DNA from 4 places in the Halomonas sp. I1 genome. Region 1 is predicted to be linked to each of the others. Evidence: predicted binding sites of a transcription regulator. Region 1 holds the regulator's gene; each other region holds the start of a gene.
What was found. The regulator PhoB, encoded in region 1, activates phosphate uptake and scavenging genes when phosphate is short. The targets are predictions, from matches to a motif close to TGTCATANNNNTGTCANA.

Region 1 (4,211 bases):
CATCCGCCATACGGATCCGGATGATCTCGATCAGGAGCTCGGCGAGCGCTGAAACCGCCTTCGCCGGGTCATGCCTGAAGACATGGGCCGTCGCCACGAGCGGCGGCCGTTTTCGTCGTGATCGAGGATGTGAAACCGATGCTGGATGCCTTCACGGCGCTGTCTCGAGGGACCCGCCTGGTCTACTCGCGGGGACTGCGCCGCTATGTGTTTCTGCCGATACTCGTCAACCTGCTGGTCTATGGGAGCATGTTGACCTATGTGCTGGGCCATTTCGGTGGCTGGCTGGATGGCTGGATGGCGATGGTACCGGGATGGCTCGACTGGCTCTCCTGGCTGATATGGCCATTGTTCGTGATCAGTCTGGTCCTGATCGTGTTCTTTACCTTCACCCTGGTGACGCACCTGATCGCCGCGCCCTTCTATGGTTTCCTGGCGGAAAAGGTCGAGATCCAGGTCACCGGACGTGCGCCCCTGGATGATCGCGGCCTGGTACGTGCTGCCATCGATGCCCTCGGTCGCGAGCTGGTCAAGCTGGCCTATATCCTGCCGCGCATGGCGATTTTGTTCGTGATCAGTTGGATCCCCGTGATCAATCTGATCGCGCCGCTGTTGTGGGCCGCCTTCACGGCCTGGACCGTGGCCATCACCTATCTCGACTACCCCATGGACAACAACAAGGTGAGCTTCGCCGACATGCGTCGACGACTGGCGGCGCGTCGCTGGCCGACTCTCACTTATGGGGGCTGGGTGACGCTGATCACCTGGGTGCCCCTGGCCAATCTCTTCCTGCTGCCCGGTGCCGTGGCCGCCGCGGTGTTGATGTGGGATCGCTATTACCGGGCGCTGACACCCGACGCCGGTCGAGCCGCTCCACCGGTGCGCTGAACGAGCGCAGGACATGCCCTGGATCAGGCCCGCCGCTGGCGATCCCCCTTGTCGTCGGCGGCGGCCAGTCGTTCGCCGGGGAACACGCAGCGAAAGGTGGCACCTTCGCCGGGGTGGGAGTCGATCTCGAGTCGTGCGCCGTGGCGCAGCAGCACGTGCTTGACGATGGCCAGACCCAGGCCGGTACCGCCGGTGGCGGTGCTGCGGCCCTTGTCGACCCGATAGAAGCGCTCGGTGAGGCGCGGAATGTGGTGAGGGTCGATGCCTTCGCCATCGTCCTCCACCTCCAGGCAGGCGCCGTCCGGGTGGCTCGTCCAGCGCAGGACGATATGGGCCTGCTCCCCGGCGTAGCGCACGGCGTTGAAGGCGAGGTTGGAGAGGGCGCTGTGGATTTCCTTCTCGCTGCCGACCAGGCGGCGTGAGTCGTCGATCTCGACATCGAGGTGGTGACGACCGTCGGAAAGCGCCTCGGCATCGCGGCGGATATTGTCCAGCAGACCGGCAAGCTCGATGGGCGTATCGTCCTGGCCACCCTGATCGATCTCGAGTCGCGACAGCAGCAGCAGGTCGTTGACCAGGTTCTGCATGCGCGTCGTCTGGCTGCGCATCTGCTCGAAACCTCGCCCCAGTCGGCCGGGCAACTGGTCGGCCATGTCGCCATAGGTTTCCAGATAGCCGCTCAGCACCGTCAGCGGCGTGCGCAGCTCATGGGACACGTTGGCGACGAAGTCGCGTCGCATCTGTTCGAGACGATGCAGGCGGGTGATATCGCGAGCCATCACCAGGCGTTCGTCGTCGCCGTAGAGCGTAATCTGGAACTGCAGGATCATCTGCTCGTCGATGGGAGAGCTCAGCGTCAGGGGCTCGCGGTAGTCCCGGGCCTGGAAATAATCGACGAAGCGCGGATCGCGCAGCAGGTTGGTGATGTGCTGACCGCGATCATGGGCAGGTTTCAACCCCAGCATGCGTTCGGCGGCACTGTTCCACCATTCCATGTCGCCGTGACGGTCGAGCATGACCACGCTGTCGCGCATCGCCTCGGAGGATTCCTGAATCCGTCTCAGGGTGTCGCGCAGGCGCCGTTGCGTGATGCGCTGACCCTTCTGATAACGGTACAGGCGATCGAACAGCTCGCCCCACAAGCCGGAGGCGGCGGGCGGTTCGTCATGAGGATGATGGGCCAGCCATTCGTGCAGAGCGTGAAGCTGGCGCAGCTGATAGGCCAGCTGGAGCGCCAGGGCTACCGCGATGCCGGCGCCGATGGCCGAGAAGGGCCAGCCGATCAGCGCGCCGATGGCGGTCAGTCCCGCCAGACGCCATAGTTCGCGTTTCCAGAGCCGCCTCACGTCAGCCCTTGGCGGAGAAACGGTAGCCCGTGCCTCGCACGGTCTGGATCAACTGCTGATAGGGGTCGCCCAGTGCCTTGCGCAGGCGGCGAATGTGCACGTCCACGGTACGTTCCTCGACATAGACATTGCCCCCCCAGACCTGGTCGAGCAGTTGCCCCCGGGTGTAGGCGCGTTCCTGATGGGTCATGAAGAACTGCAACAGCCGATACTCGGTGGGGCCGACTTCCAGGGACTTGCCGTCGACGCTGACGCGGTGGCTGACCGGGTCGAGCAGCAGGCCATCGACTTCCACCGGGTCCTCGACGCCGTGGGGCGTCGAGCGGCGCAGCACTGCCTTGAGCCGGGCCACCAGCTCCCGGGGCGAGAAGGGTTTGGTGATGTAGTCGTCGGCGCCGGCATCGAGGCCCTGGATCTTGTTGTCTTCCTCGCTCTTGGCGGTGAGCATGATGAGCGGCAGTTCGGCGGTGGTCTCCTCGCGCTTCAGGCGGCGCGCGAGCTCGATACCGCTGGTGCCGGGCATCATCCAGTCGAGCAGCACCAGGTCGGGCTGGTGGTCGACGATCATGGCGTGGGCGGCCTGAGCATTGTCCGCCTCGAGGACGTGATAGTCGGCCATCTCCAGCGCGACGGCGATCATTTCGCGGATCGGCGCTTCATCATCGACGATCAGTACGGTCTTGGCGGTCATCCCGGGGCCTCATGGTCAAGGTCAATGACAAGTCGGTGACGATGACAGCATTTCCTTATGACAATACCGTGACAGTCGCGTCTTGTCGCCTGCCTGTTCATGATGATGTCAGCCGCCGAGCGATGGCCACCATGACAGCCCGATACCGGCAAATACCAGCAGGCCCGACCAGTGGTTGTTGAGAAATGCCTGGAAGCAGCGGTCGCGATCCCGGTCACGAATCAGCCGCTGCTGGTGCACGAAGGTCGCCGCCATGGCGGCGAGCCCCAGCCAGAAGAAAAGGCCCAGTTCCAGGGCGTGGCCCACCTTGGCCAGCAGCGCCAGAGTGACCAGCTGCAGCAGACCGATCATCAGCTTGTCGGCGCGGCCGAACAGTACGGCAGTGGACTTGATGCCGATCTTCAGATCGTCGTCCCGGTCGACCATGGCATATTCGGTGTCATAGGCCACGGTCCAGGCCACGTTGGCGGCCAGCAGCAGCCAGGCCTCGGCAGGGACATGGCCGAGCACCGCGCCGAACGCCATGGGAATGCCCCAGGAGAAGGCCGCCCCTAGAAAGACCTGGGGCAGGTGGGTATAGCGCTTCATGAAGGGATAGATGAAGGCCAGAAAGACGCCGCCGACCGACAGCATCACCGTGAAGGGGTTGGTGAGCCACACCAGAGCGAAGGCGAGCAGCACCAGGGTCACGAAGAGGCCCTTAGCTTCCCGCTCGCTGATTCTCCCCGTGGCCAGAGGCCGGTTGCGGGTGCGTTTGACGTGGCCGTCGAAATGGCGGTCGGCGTAATCGTTGACCACGCAGCCCGCGGCACGCATCAGATAGACGCCGGCGACGAAGACCAGCACGATTTTGCGCTCGGGAACGCCCTGGGCGGCCATCCACAGCGCCCAGAGGGTCGGCCACATCAGCAGCCAGGTGCCGATGGGGCGGTCGAGGCGAGTGAGGTGCAGGAAGTCGGGCAGTCGGGCCAGCCCGGAAGGGCGCATCAGGGATGAATCCATCAGGTTCTCTCGCATGGAGGAGGCCTTGTCGCGGTCGGTTTCTGAAAGTTCTTAGCCTAAGGAAGCGCTGATTTATGTCGCGAGCAACGAGAGACTGGTTCGTCGCCGGAACGCAATAACCGCAGTTTACACGATAGTAAATGAGGATTTGACCGGGCTCGCGCACGAGTACCGCCGGCGGCCAGGCTATCGAGCGCAGTAATAAATCAGTGTTTTCTTAACGTGAAGGCAAGCCAAGATCATCCACCATGGCCTGCTGAAAGAACTCCTGGACGAGCACCATC
Region 2 (4,211 bases), on a different contig from region 1:
AGCATCAGCAGCACCGACTGGGCCGCGCTGGAGCCCAGGTCGTAGCCGATGAAGCCGTCTTCATACACCTTGTAGACCAGAGTGCGCGTCGCGCCTCCCGGGCCGCCCGCCGTGGTGGCGTCGATGGTGCCGAAGGTCTCGAAGAAGGCATAGACGCTGTTCATCACCAGCAGGAAGAAACTGGTCGGTGACAGCAAGGGAAAGGTGATGGTCCAGAAGCGTCGCCAGGGACCGGCGCCGTCGATGGCTGCCGCTTCCAGCAGGCTCTTCGGAATGGCCTGGAGGCCGGCCAGGAAGAACACGAAGTTGTAGCTCATCTGCTTCCAGATCGAGGCCATCACCACCAGCGTCATGGCCTGGCCGCCGTTGAGCTGATGATTCCAGTCGACGCCGAGCGTGCCGAGCCAGGCGCTGACCAGGCCGAGCTCGGGGTCGAGCATGAACATCCACAGCACGCCGGCCACCGCCGGCGCCACGGCATAGGGCCAGATCAACAGTGTCTTGTAGGCGTGGGCCCCCTTGATCACTCGGTCGGCGAGCACCGCCAACAGCAGCGCGAGCGCCATGGCGCCGAGCGCCACGCCGACGCTGAAGGTCACGGTAATGCCCAGCGCCCGGTAATACTCCGTCGAAGCGAGCACACGGGTAAAGTTCTCGAAGGCGACGAAGGTACGGCCGAGGCCGAAAGGGTCCTCGACATAGAAAGCCTGGAGCACGGCCTGGGCAGCCGGCCAGAAGAAAAAGACCGCGACGATGGCCAGCTGCGGAGCCAGCAGCAGCCAGGGGGTGAGGCGGTGACGTTGAAAAGTCGCCATGGTCATCCGTCTTGGCTATCAGGGAGGGGCCGGAACGTCCGGAGACGTTCCGGCGGAGGCGTACCGGTTCAGCCGTTGGCCTGCTGGAAGCGCTCCAGCAGTTCGTTACTGCGGCGCACGGCCTCGTCCATGCCTTCCTGGACGCCGATGTCGCCGTTGAAGATCTTTTCCAGCTGCTCTTCGATCACATCACGAATCTGCGGCATGTTACCCAGGCGCAGCCCCTTGGAATTGGCCGTGGGTGTGACGCCGGTCATCTGTTCGATAGAGACGTCGCTGCCGGGGTTTTCTTCGTAGAAGCCCTGTTCCTGGCCCAGCTCGTAGGCGGCTTCGGTGATCGGCAGGTAACCGGAGAACTGATGCCAGTCGGCCTGGACCTCGGCGGAGGAGAGGTAATCGAAGAACTCGGCAACGCCCTGGTAGACCTCGTCGTTCTGTCCCGCCAGGACCCACAGCGAGGCACCGCCGATGATGCTGTTCTGCGGCGTGTCGATGAGCTCGCTGGAGTAGGGAAGCGGTGCCACGGAGAACTCGAAGTCCTTGGCGTTGGCACGTACCCCGGCGAGGGAGGCAGAAGAGGCCATCAGCATGGCGCAACGGCCGGTGTAGAAGGCCGGTGCGGCTTCGTCGAAGCGGCCGCCATAGTCGAAGCGGCCATCCTGCTGCCAGTCGGTCAGACGCTGGATGTGGTCGACGGCGGCGGTCTCGTTGAGGGTCAAGCGTGCGCCCAGACCGCCGAAGCCGTTTTCCTCGGTGGCGAAGGGTAGGTCGTGGCGGGCGGAAAAGTTCTCGAGCTGGATCCAGGAGGGCCAGGTGGTGGTCATACCGCATTCGGCGGCGCCGGAGTCGACGATCTGGCCGAGGGTTTCGCCGAGCCCCTCCCAGGTGGCCGGTACCTCGTCCACGCCGGCCTCGGCAAGGATGTCGCGATTGACGTAGACCACCGGTGTCGAGGAGTTGAAGGGCATGGACAGCATCTGACCATCGGAGGTCGTGTAGTACCCCGTGACCGCCGGGAGGAAGGCGTCCGGGTCGAAGTCGAGGCCTGACTCGGCCATCAGCTCGTGCGCCGGCACGATGGCGCCTTCGGCATTCATCATGGTGGCGGTGCCGACCTCGTAGATCTGCACGATGGCCGGTGCCTCGTTGGCACGAAAGGCGGCGATGGCACTGGTCATGGTTTCGGAGTAGTTGCCGCGAAACGACGGTTTGACGGTGTAGTCATCCTGGGACTCGTTGAAGTTTTTGGCGATCTCATCGACCTTGTTGCCCAGCTCTCCGCCCATGGCATGCCACCAGGCGATCTCGGTGGCCCCCTGGGCGGAAAGCGACAGGCCGGCAGCGGCCATCCCCAGGGTCAATGCTCCAGCGTGGATACGCGACATCGGTGTCTCCTTGTCTTGTCGGGTCTTGCAACGAGTAAGCCCGAGCCATGCGACGGCCTGGGCAGTCGGGCCTTGGCACATTAGGTCATGACGATGACAACTCCATGAAAGCTAGATCACGACATCGAGCGCCGCCATGCTGCGGATGCGAGATGCGAGATGCGAGATGCGAGATGCGAGATGCGAGATGCGAGATGCGAGATGCGAGATGCGAGATGCGAGAGGCGAGAGGCGAGAGGCGAGAGGCGAGAGGCGAGAGGCGAGAGGCGAGAGGCGGGGGAGCGTGGCGGGTGAATATGGTAGGCTGCGCGACTTGTATCGAGGCGTGATGGACGAGGAAGAGTCGATGAGAGTGGTGCATGTCAAGAACGAAGCCCAGCGCGAGGCGTGCCTGGCGCGTCTGTGTGCCGAAGTCTATGGGCATCAGGCCGGTATTGCGCCGCTGGCGACCTTTGCCGGTGTACTGGGGGTGCTGGTCAAGCAGGAGGCAGCTCGTGTGCTGGCCCTGGTCGATGAGACGTCGCAGCCGGTTGCACTGGCACTCCTGGCGCTGGACGAAGCGGGGGAAGGCATGAATGTCATGCAGCTGGCCTCGCTGGCCGAGGGTGATGCAACCGACCCGGCCGGGCGCCTGGTTGCCGAGCTGGCCTTGCGAGCGCCCTTGCGCGTGGATGCCGTGAACGAGGCGCAACAGCAGCGCTTCGAGGCCGCCGGTATCAAGCGTTGGTTCGACGGCAAGAGTGGCGTGCGTATCGGGCTGGGTCCCAAGCATCCTGCCTCGGGGCTCGATGACCTGCCGCGCACGCTGACAGTGGACGAAAACGCCGTGGCGCAATCCTTCAAGCGCGACCGCGAGGCCTTCGAGGACTACAAGCGTCGCTTCATCCGTGGCCTGGAGTCGTTTCCGCTTTCCCTGTGACGGGGAGAGAAAAGCCCGGGAGAGCCCGACATCGACACCAGGTTGATTCGAGTGTCGATGTCGGTGGGGGTAGGAAGATGCCTTATTCCTCGGTGACCTGGAAGGTCCCCTTCATGGCGGCGAAGTGACCGGGGAAGGAACAGAAGAAGGTCAGATCACGACCTGCCAGGCCCTCGGTGGAGAATTCGATGCTGGTGCTTTCGCCACCGCCGATGATCTCGGTACTGGCGAGGACGCGGTCGTCATCGGCCGGTAGGTAATCGTTCTCCAGTCCGGCCTTCATGCCTTCCTGGGACAGGGCCTGGGCGTCCTCGGTGGAGGAGAGCACCCAGTTGTGGCCCATCACGTTGGCCTTCATCGAGCCGGTGTGCTCCAGGGTCAACGTGACCGTCTCGCAGCTGGCGGGTACGCTCATCGAGTCGGTATCGAACTGCATCTGATCGTTGCTCTCGACCGTCAGGTTGCAGGCCTCGTCATCGGCGGCCAGGGTGGGTGAACTGACCAGGGCGGCCGCGAGGCCGAGGGCGGGCAACATCCAGGTGATTTTCATGAGGACGCTCCTGTTGAGTGTGTCGTCAATAAGTTTGTATTTCTGTATACACAATGATCATTGTTTTGTAGCCAACGAGATCTGTCAAGCGACTTTGGTCGACCGGCTGGCGACGACCGACTTGACCCGATGTCGGCATGGCGCTTGACTGGGCCTCTATATCGTTAGCGGCATAAGGAAGGCGTCTCATGGTCAAGCGTATCGAGTTTTCCCGTACCGGCGGCCCGGAGGTGCTCGAGCTCGTCGATGCTCCCCGTGTCGAACCACTGGCTGGTGAAGTGCGAGTCCGTCATCAGGCCGTCGGCCTTAACTTCATCGATATCTATTTTAGAACCGGTCTCTATCCGGCGCCCTCTCTGCCCTCCGGTCTGGGGACCGAGGGTGCCGGCATCGTCGAGGCCGTGGGCGATGGCGTCGAGCACCTCGCGGTGGGGGATCGGGTGGCCTACGCTCAGGGCCCCCTTGGCGCTTATGCCGAGCAGCATGTGCTGCCGGCCGACAAGGTCGTGGCGTTGCCTGACGGGGTCGACTGCGAGACGGCG
Region 3 (4,211 bases), on a different contig from region 1:
CGCTCGATCATCGGCCGTTTCCTGGAGCACACCCGGGTCTTCCATTTCCACAACGACGGCAAGCCGGAAACCTGGGGCTCCAGCGCCGACTTCATGGCGCGCAACATGTTTCACCGCGTGGAAACCTGCTTCCCGCTGCTCGACAAGAAACTGGCGGCACGGGTTCGCAAGGACCTCGAGACCTACCTCGTGGACAACTGCCAGAGCTGGCTACTGCAGGGCGACGGCACCTACGTCAAGCAGACCCCAGGTGACGCCGCCCCGATCAGCGCCCAGGAAACGCTGCTCTACGCCTACGCGGCCAGGGCTTGAGCTCGACGCGCGAAACCCAAAGCATACGTGCGGCGAGATGCGAGACCCAAAGCATACGAGCGGCGAGATACGAGATACGAAACCCGAAAACCCAGTTCGAAGCTCGACGCTCGACGCTCGACGCTCGACGCTCGACGCTCGACGCTCGACGCTCGACGCTCGACGCTCGACGCTCGACGCTCGAAGGCAGCGTAACCCCCGCCCTTCTCGGGTCGAGGGGTTACTTACCACTTAACGCTTATGGCTTACGGCTCCGGGCGCAGCCCGGGGTTACACCCCGATCTGCCCGCCATCAGTCTTCTGGATCACCACCGTGGAGGCTCGCGGGCGAACGCTGCCCTGAGTCTCGGCGGTGGCATCCTCGCTGGAGGGCCAGTTGCCCGGGTGCTGGATGTTGATGAACAGTGCCGTCTTGTCCGGTGTGGCGAAGATTCCGGTCACCTCGCAATCATTGGGGCCAACGGCGAAGCGCTTGAGTTGTGCCTGGTTGTCGGCGCCGATCACCGCATCATCGCCACGCTGGTCGGCCACGGCGGCGGGCACCACCGCCAGCACCTGGTCGTTGGTGTGCTCCGCCACCCCCTCGTAGCCATTGTCGGTCTCGATCCACAGGATGCCCTGGCCATCGCCACGATCATCGAACCAGAGGCCATCGGGGCTGGCGAACTGGTTGAGTTCTGTCAGCCCGGAGGGGTTGTCGGCGTTGCCGGCGGCACCGCCGAACACGAAGATTTCCCAATCGAAGTGCGTGGCCGTGCCACCTTCGCGCCAGCGAATCACCTGACCTGCCTCGTTGTCGGCGCGCGGGTTCGCCGCGTTGACGGGCGCTGTGGCGTAGCCTGTCCCCAATGCCGCGATGGAATCGCCGTCATGGCGGAAGGTCGCATCCGTCCCCTGTTCGGTACGCTCGCTATTGTTGGTCAGGGTCATGTAGACCTCGCCGGTGGCCGGATCGACTGTTCCCCACTCGGGGCGGTCCATCGGCGTGGCCCCCATCAGATCGGCGGCATCGCAGGTATGGATGATCACGCCCGCCCGGTCGTCGGCATCCAGTTGCAGTGCCTCGGCCAGGGTACGCCCATCCTGGGTCGTTGATGTCGGTGTCAATGGCAGCCACTCCCCGCTGCCGTCGGCGTTGAAGCGGGCGACGTAGAGCGTACCGGTGTCCATGTACTTGTCGCCGATGGACAGGCGGTCGACCTCGGCGCCGGGACGGTTGGCATCGGCAGGATCCCAGACGGCGTCGGACACGAACTTGTAGATGTACTCATTGCGCGAATCGTGGCCCGAGTAGAAGACCACCGGCTGTCCCGCCACCAGCTTGCCCGGCCAGCACCCTTCGTGGCGAAAACGCCCCAGGGCGGTACGCTTGACGGCACGCTCGCCGGTATAGGGGTCGATCTCGACGATATAGCCAAAGGCGCGCGGCTCGTTGCGATAGTCCTCGCCCGCCGAGGCACCTCGCGGCGTGGCGTCGAAGCGCGCGAACTCGTCCTCGTGTTCGCCTTCGCTCCCGGCGGCAGTTTCCCAGCCGTAACGTCCCCGCCCTTCGGCGATACCCAGGCGGTCATCATCGAGCCGGCGCTCACCGTTCTTGATGAAGTAACCCGGCCAGTTTTCCTCGCAGGTCAGATAGGTGCCCCAGGGCGTATAGCCATTGGCACAGTTGTTGTTGGTGCCTCGGGTCAGGGTGCCGTCGGTGGAGTAGCGCGTCTTGACGTAATCCGACCCTGCCACGGGGCCGCTCAAACGCATCGGTGTGGCGCTGGTGTAGCGACGGTTATAGGTCGAACCCGGCACATGCTGCCAGCGCCCTTGATCATCCTTGTGCACCTCCACCACGGTGACGCCATGAGCATTGATCTCGGTACGCACTTCATCGGCCGGACGCTTGCCCTCGTCGCCATTGGTCGGGCCGCCCTGCGGCGCCCACAGTGCCTGCTGATCGATGTACTCGTTGTTCATGACGAGCAGAAAGCGCCGGGAAGCGGAGGCTTCATCAAGGGCAAAGTGGTACATGCCATCGTGGTGCATGCCGACACTGTTGGCCTGCCCCTCCGGCGTCATGGCCAGGTCTTCGCGCCAGGCGGGCGCCTGGTCATTGAGCGGCGTTCCCCAGGGAATCAGCACCTGTGCCGTATAACCGGAGGGGACCACCACCGCATCGGTGCGTGATCCGGCCACGGCGTCGAAAGCCAGTGCCAGAGGCGTCTTGGCCGCCCCGCCGGCCTGATCGGCCTGCGCCAGCCGGCCAAGCCCGAAGCCGCTCAGCATGGTCAGGGCGGCCAGACCCAGGCCTCCCTGCATGACTCGCCGACGCGAGACATGCCTATCCAGCACCGAAGAGAAAGGCTCGTTCGTGCTGCGATTGAGAATACGCGGGTCTTCGATTTCCTTGCTCATGATCTTCCTCGCTAGTCACGCTGGTCATGTGCCGCGACGGTCGGCATCGCCGCGCGGTCGCTTGACTCGAACCCTAGCGAGGAAAGGTGACACCTGCGTGACCGAACGATGATCGACAAGCCCGACGCCCGGGATCAGGCACGGCCGCGAAGGCGCTCCGCCGCTGTCAGCAACAGGTGCTCGGTCGTCTCCCAACCGATGCAGGCATCGGTCACCGAGACGCCGTAGCGCAGTGGCCCCGGCTCGAGAGGCTGCTTGCCCTCGTGGATATGACTCTCGAGCATCAGGCCGATCAAGGCCTCATCGCTTGCCAGACGTTGCCCCAGCACATCGAGCATCACCTCGCTCTGGCGCCGATGGTCCTTGCGGGCATTGGCGTGGCTGCAATCCACCATCAAGCGCGGCGGGAGCCCCGCATCCGCCAGAGCCCGGCGACTCGCGGCCACCCGGGGCGCCTGGTAATTGGGCTCGCCATGTCCACCACGCAATACCACATGGGTATGGGCGTTGCCGGCCGTCTCGCGCACCACCGGACTCCCGTCCGGCGCCATGGCGAAATGCTGATGGGGATGCCGCGCGGCGTGCATGGCATCCAGGGCAACCCCGAGATCACCATTGGTGGCATTCTTGAAGCCGACCACCGCCTCCAGGCCACTGGCCAGCTCACGATGCAGCTGGGATTCCGTGGTCCGGGCCCCGATGGCGACCCAGGACAGCAGGTCGTCCAGGTAGGCAGCCAGCATCGGCTGCAGCAGTTCGGTGGCCACCGGCAGTCCCAGTTCGGCGATATCGCGCATCAGTCGACGCGACATGGCCAGACCCCGGGCCATGTCGCCGCGGCCATCCAGATCGGGATCATAGGCCAACCCCTTCCAGCCTACGGTGGTGCGGGGCTTCTCCACATAGACGCGCATCACTGGCAGGATGCGATCATCGATGCGCGGCGCCAGTTCCGCCAGACGACGGGCATAGTCGAGGGCCGCGTCAGGATCATGAATCGAGCAGGGGCCAACGACCACCAGCAGCCGATCGTCCCGGCCAGCGAGGATGTCTCGAATGGCCTGGCGCTGTTGGCGAATACGGCCGGCGAGCGGTGAGGCAAGCGAAACGTCGTGACGAAGCGCTTCAGGGGTGGGCAGAGCGGCCTCGTCGGCTCGATCCTGTAGGGCGGCGCGCTGGGAAAGCGAGGAAACGGGGGCATTCATGGGTTTCAACTCCGTGAGCGTGAACATCGATTGGCTGTCGTTGTGCCGCCGGAAAGCTCACGGTCGGAGGCAGCGTCCAGGCCCGACCGCGCAACGCTAAATCGCCAGCCATAACCGTAATACTCCCGTCCCAGGGTACGGCGATCGGCGTAAAAGCGATGGTTGACGGTCATGGTCGTTCTCCTCGATGAATGCATGGGGACAAAACGCGAAACCCCCGGGCGGGGTTGCCGTCCGGGGGTTTCGCTGATGGAGGCAACCCTTGGTGGGGCGTGCCTCGCGGTGGTGTCC
Region 4 (4,211 bases), on a different contig from region 1:
AGCCGCTTACATGCTGTGCGTGCAAATCGCTGTGTATAGCCGCCATTCCTGGCGGCTACCCTGCGGATCCGTCTGAAGACGGTTCAAATTCGTTCCTGGCGAATTTGTGCGCGGTGCTTGAAAGCTCGCCTAACGACCTCCGACTTATAGCCAGCCGGCGAGCTCCCGTTCGACGATGGCCGTCAGGGCCTGGATGTGATCGTCGCGGGCGTTGAGACACGGCACGTAGGTGAAGGTCTCGCCACCGGCATCGAGAAAGGCGCCGCGAATTTCCTCTTCGATCTCCTCCAGGGTCTCCACGCAGTCGGCGGAAAAGGCCGGCGACACCACGGCGATGTGCCGTTTCCCCTGCCGGGCAAGCTCGGCGACATGCTCCACGGTGGCAGGCCCCACCCACTGCTCGGGGCCGAACTTCGACTGGAAGGTGGTGACGATGGCATCGTCATCCAGCCCCAGTTGTTCCTGCAGCAACCGTGTCGTCTTGCGGCAGTGGCAATAATAGGGGTCGCCCTCGTCGAGAAAGCGCTTGGGAACGCCATGGTAGGAGGCCACCAGCACCTCGGGCCGGGTGCCGGCGGCGGCATAGGCCTCGCGTACTGAAGCACTCAATGCCTCGAGATAGGCCGGATGCTCGAAATAGGCCGGCACGGTCCGAATCGCCGGCTGCCACTTGAGTTTCATCAAGGTCCGGAAAGCCTGGTCGTTGGCCGTCGCGGTCGTCGGCGAGCCGTACTGCGGGTACAGCGGAAAGAACAGGATTCGTTCACAACCATTGGCCTGCAGTCGCTTCAGGACACTCTCGACCGATGGGTTGCCGTAGCGCATGCAGAACGCCACCTCGAGGCGATCTCCATAGGTACGTTCGAGTTGCGTCGCGAGCTTGTCGGTCTGTTCGCGCGTGATGGTCAACAGGGGGCTTTCGTCCCTTTCCCGATTCCAGATGCCACGATAGGCCTTTCCGGAGGCGAAGGGACGGCGACTGAGAATCACCAGTTGCAACAGCGGCTGCCACAGCCAGGGAGAATAGTCGACGACACGGCGGTCGGAGAGAAATTCGCTGAGGTAACGCCGCACCGACCAGTAGTCGGTCGCGTCCGGGGTCCCGAGGTTGGCCAGAACCACGCCGACCTTGCCCCCCACCGTCTCGGGATGCCCATCAGGCGTCTGCGAAGAGGGTGCCATGTCCGCGGGGTGTGCCATGTCGAGGTCTCCTGTGATGCGGGGCGATGCGCGTCCCACAAGGATATCATCGACGGTTCAGGCGACAGAATAGCGTTATACTATCAAGGTAATTTGTACAAGAATCGATCAAGAATGGACACGGCGCGATGGGAAGCAACTTCGGGCCGGCTGCCAGCGCAAACCGTATACCGCAGCACCGAAGGTCGATGACGCTGTTCATGAGGAGAGTCGAAGGGGGCATATCGGCTCGCCAGTACCGGAGCCGAATGTCGTGGTCGGGATATCAGTGGGAAGGGGTCATACAGGGGACGCTGTGCCGTTCAGAAGACCAGGGGCATGCGCGCGTTCAGGGGGTCCTGATAACGAGCTCGGTGACCGATCATCTCGTCCTCGGGCACCTGTTCCACCAGGTAGGCGCGATGAATGTCGGCCCGCTTGAGCTCCAGATAGACGTCGTCCAGGGAACGGAACAGTACCGGCTTGCCGGCACGGGTCAGCATGTGACGCTGGCCTTCCACATCCTCGAGTTCCACCTGGTAGAACCGGTTGCCAGCATGACCGATCACGCGGATTTCGAAATTGTCGTGCCGGGCCACGAAGCCCTTGAGTTCGTTGAGGTCCATGAGTCCCTCCATCAGAGAGTCGGGTTGGGTGGATCGGCTCCAGCGTGGCGATAGCGCATGACACTCGGATGACCGATCCATGTCGTCTCTATGACTGATGACGGGACCCCGGGGTTCCTTACTGGTATTCCGAGGGATCGATGGCCTTGCCAAGGGAGTTGCGGTCAACCCAGTTGCCGGCCTTGGTCTCCTTGTAACGCAGCACGACCCGGTCACCGATCGAAACGGGCAACTCGGCATCCTCGGTCTGGTAGCTGTAACTCTCGCCATCAACGACCAGCTGGTAGCGGTACAGGTCCGGCATACCCAGCCATTCCTTGAACGGCCCTTCCCGCTCGACCGATTGCAGTTCGCCGCGGGCCTCGAGCTTAGGGGCGCGGCGACGATTGCCGCGCCGGAATCCGCCTGCCATGATGCTTCTCCAGTCTGTTGTCGGGGAGTCGGATTATACGGGGCTCGTCCGTCGGCTCAAGCGTCGCGGCTCACTCGCCGAAGCCTCCCCCGTAGCTGTCCGGCGCGAGATCCTCGAAGCGCGTGTACTTGCCGATGAAAGCCATGTGCACCGTGCCGATGGGGCCATTACGCTGCTTGCCGATAATGACTTCAGCCAACCCCTGATTGTCCGGGTTATCCGGATTGTAGACCTCATCACGATAGACGAAGCCGATGATATCGGCATCCTGCTCGATGGCGCCGGACTCGCGCAGGTCCGACATCACCGGACGCTTGTTGGGCCGCTGCTCCAGGGAGCGGTTGAGCTGCGACAGCGCCACCACCGGACAGCCGAACTCCTTGGCCAGCCCTTTCAGCGAGCGTGATATTTCCGAGATCTCACCGGTACGGTTCTCGGAGAAGCCGGGGATCTGCATCAACTGCAGATAGTCGATCATGATCAACGATAGGTTGCCGTGTTCACGCACCACCCGCCGGACGCGCGAACGCATCTCGTTGGGCGACAGAGCCGCCGTATCGTCGATGAAGAGCTGCTTGTCCTTGAGCAGGTTCACCGCCGAGGTGAGCCGCGGCCAGTCTTCGTCCTCGAGCTGGCCGGTGCGCACCCGCGTCTGATCGATGCGACCGAGCGACGACAGCATCCTCAGCATCAAGGCCTCCGCCGGCATTTCCATGGAAAACACCATCACCGGCTTGTCGCTGGAAATCACCGCATGCTCGACCAGGTTCATGGCGAAGGTGGTCTTGCCCATCGAGGGTCGTCCGGCAACGATCACCAGGTCCGAAGGCTGCAGGCCGGACGTCATGTCGTCGAGATCCCGGAAGCCGGTAGAGAGCCCGGTCATCTCGCCCTGCATGTTGAACAGTTCGTCGATGCGATCCACGGCCTTGGCCAGCAGATCGCTCATGCCGATGGGGCCACCGGACTTGGGTCGCTCTTCGCTTATCTGAAAGACCAGTCGCTCGGCTTCGTTGACGAGCTCGTCGGCAGGACGCCCCTGGGGGGCAAAGGCGCTTTCCGCCACCTGGTTGGCGGCACGGATCAACTTGCGAAGCGTGGCCCGTTCGCGAACGATATCGGCGTAGGCGCGAATATTGCTCGCCGAGGGGGTATTGCGCGCCAGCTCCGCCAGATAGGCCAGCCCCCCTACGGTGTCCAGTTGATCGCGCCCCTCCAGCGCTTCCGACATCGTCACCACGTCCATGGGGCGCGCTTCCTCGGCGAGCTGGCCCATGACGTTGAAGATCAGGCGATGCTCATAGCGGTAGAAATCATCCGCCACCAGCCGGTCGGCCACATTGTCCCAGGCCGGGTTGTCGAGCATCAGCCCACCGAGTACCGACTGTTCGGCCTCCAGCGAGTGAGGGGGCACCTTGAGCGCCGCGGTTTCCTTGTCGAACTCGAGGGGTTCATTCATGACGGCGAGGCCTTTGGCGAAATCGGCGCCACCATTCTACCCGAAGGGGAAAGATGACCCCATGCCTGGGTGGTGGCGATCCAGCGATCAAAAAAGGGGCGCGAGGTTACCCCTCGCGCCCCTGGACATCAACGTGGACGTCGCTGGTCGGGGTTACTCGCCCACGACCACCACGCGCACGGTGGCGTCGACTTCGGCATGCAGGTGCAGGTCGATGTCATACTCGCCGGTCTGGCGAATCGGTCCCTGCGGCATGCGGACTTCGCTCTTGGCCACCTCGATGCCGGCAGAGGAAATCGCCTCGGCCAGATCACGCGGACCAATGGAACCGAACAGCTTGCCTTCGTCGCCGCTCTTGGCGACCAGCGACAGCTCGATGTCGTTGAGCTGTTCGGCGCGAGCCTCGGCCTCGGCCTTGCGCTCGGCCGCTTCGGCCTCGAGCTCGGCGCGCTGGGCCTCGAATGCCTCGATGTTGTCCTTGGTGGCCGGTACGGCGAGACCGTAAGGCACCAGGTAGTTACGGCCATAACCGGGC

Region 2: the regulator PhoB is predicted to act here: its motif matches at 2,293-2,310, upstream of ugpB (sn-glycerol-3-phosphate ABC transporter substrate-binding protein UgpB).
Region 3: the regulator PhoB is predicted to act here: its motif matches at 2,801-2,818, upstream of RSO41_RS10275 (PhoX family phosphatase).
Region 4: the regulator PhoB is predicted to act here: its motif matches at 1,862-1,879, upstream of RSO41_RS09965 (DUF6482 family protein).

Annotation. Positions count from the first base shown of each region.
Region 1 is NZ_JAVXUS010000001.1:290,038-294,248, reverse strand. It holds gene phoU (phosphate signaling complex protein PhoU) at 1-52, shown strand, start outside; gene cysZ (sulfate transporter CysZ) at 139-888, shown strand; gene phoR (phosphate regulon sensor histidine kinase PhoR) at 912-2,234, opposite strand; gene phoB (phosphate regulon transcriptional regulator PhoB) at 2,236-2,925, opposite strand; gene ubiA (4-hydroxybenzoate octaprenyltransferase) at 3,034-3,927, opposite strand; gene RSO41_RS01340 (chorismate--pyruvate lyase family protein) at 4,145-4,211, opposite strand, start outside.
Region 2 is NZ_JAVXUS010000016.1:59,799-64,009, forward strand. It holds gene ugpA (sn-glycerol-3-phosphate ABC transporter permease UgpA) at 1-815, opposite strand, end outside; gene ugpB (sn-glycerol-3-phosphate ABC transporter substrate-binding protein UgpB) at 884-2,200, opposite strand; gene RSO41_RS15025 (hypothetical protein) at 2,547-3,119, shown strand; gene azu (azurin) at 3,202-3,669, opposite strand; gene RSO41_RS15035 (NADPH:quinone reductase) at 3,858-4,211, shown strand, end outside.
Region 3 is NZ_JAVXUS010000008.1:14,366-18,576, forward strand. It holds gene ppk1 (polyphosphate kinase 1) at 1-312, shown strand, start outside; gene RSO41_RS10275 (PhoX family phosphatase) at 583-2,715, opposite strand; gene RSO41_RS10280 (3-deoxy-7-phosphoheptulonate synthase) at 2,850-3,920, opposite strand.
Region 4 is NZ_JAVXUS010000007.1:92,669-96,879, reverse strand. It holds gene hemH (ferrochelatase) at 145-1,182, opposite strand; gene RSO41_RS09965 (DUF6482 family protein) at 1,503-1,805, opposite strand; gene RSO41_RS09960 (hypothetical protein) at 1,924-2,217, opposite strand; gene dnaB (replicative DNA helicase) at 2,288-3,676, opposite strand; gene rplI (50S ribosomal protein L9) at 3,830-4,211, opposite strand, start outside.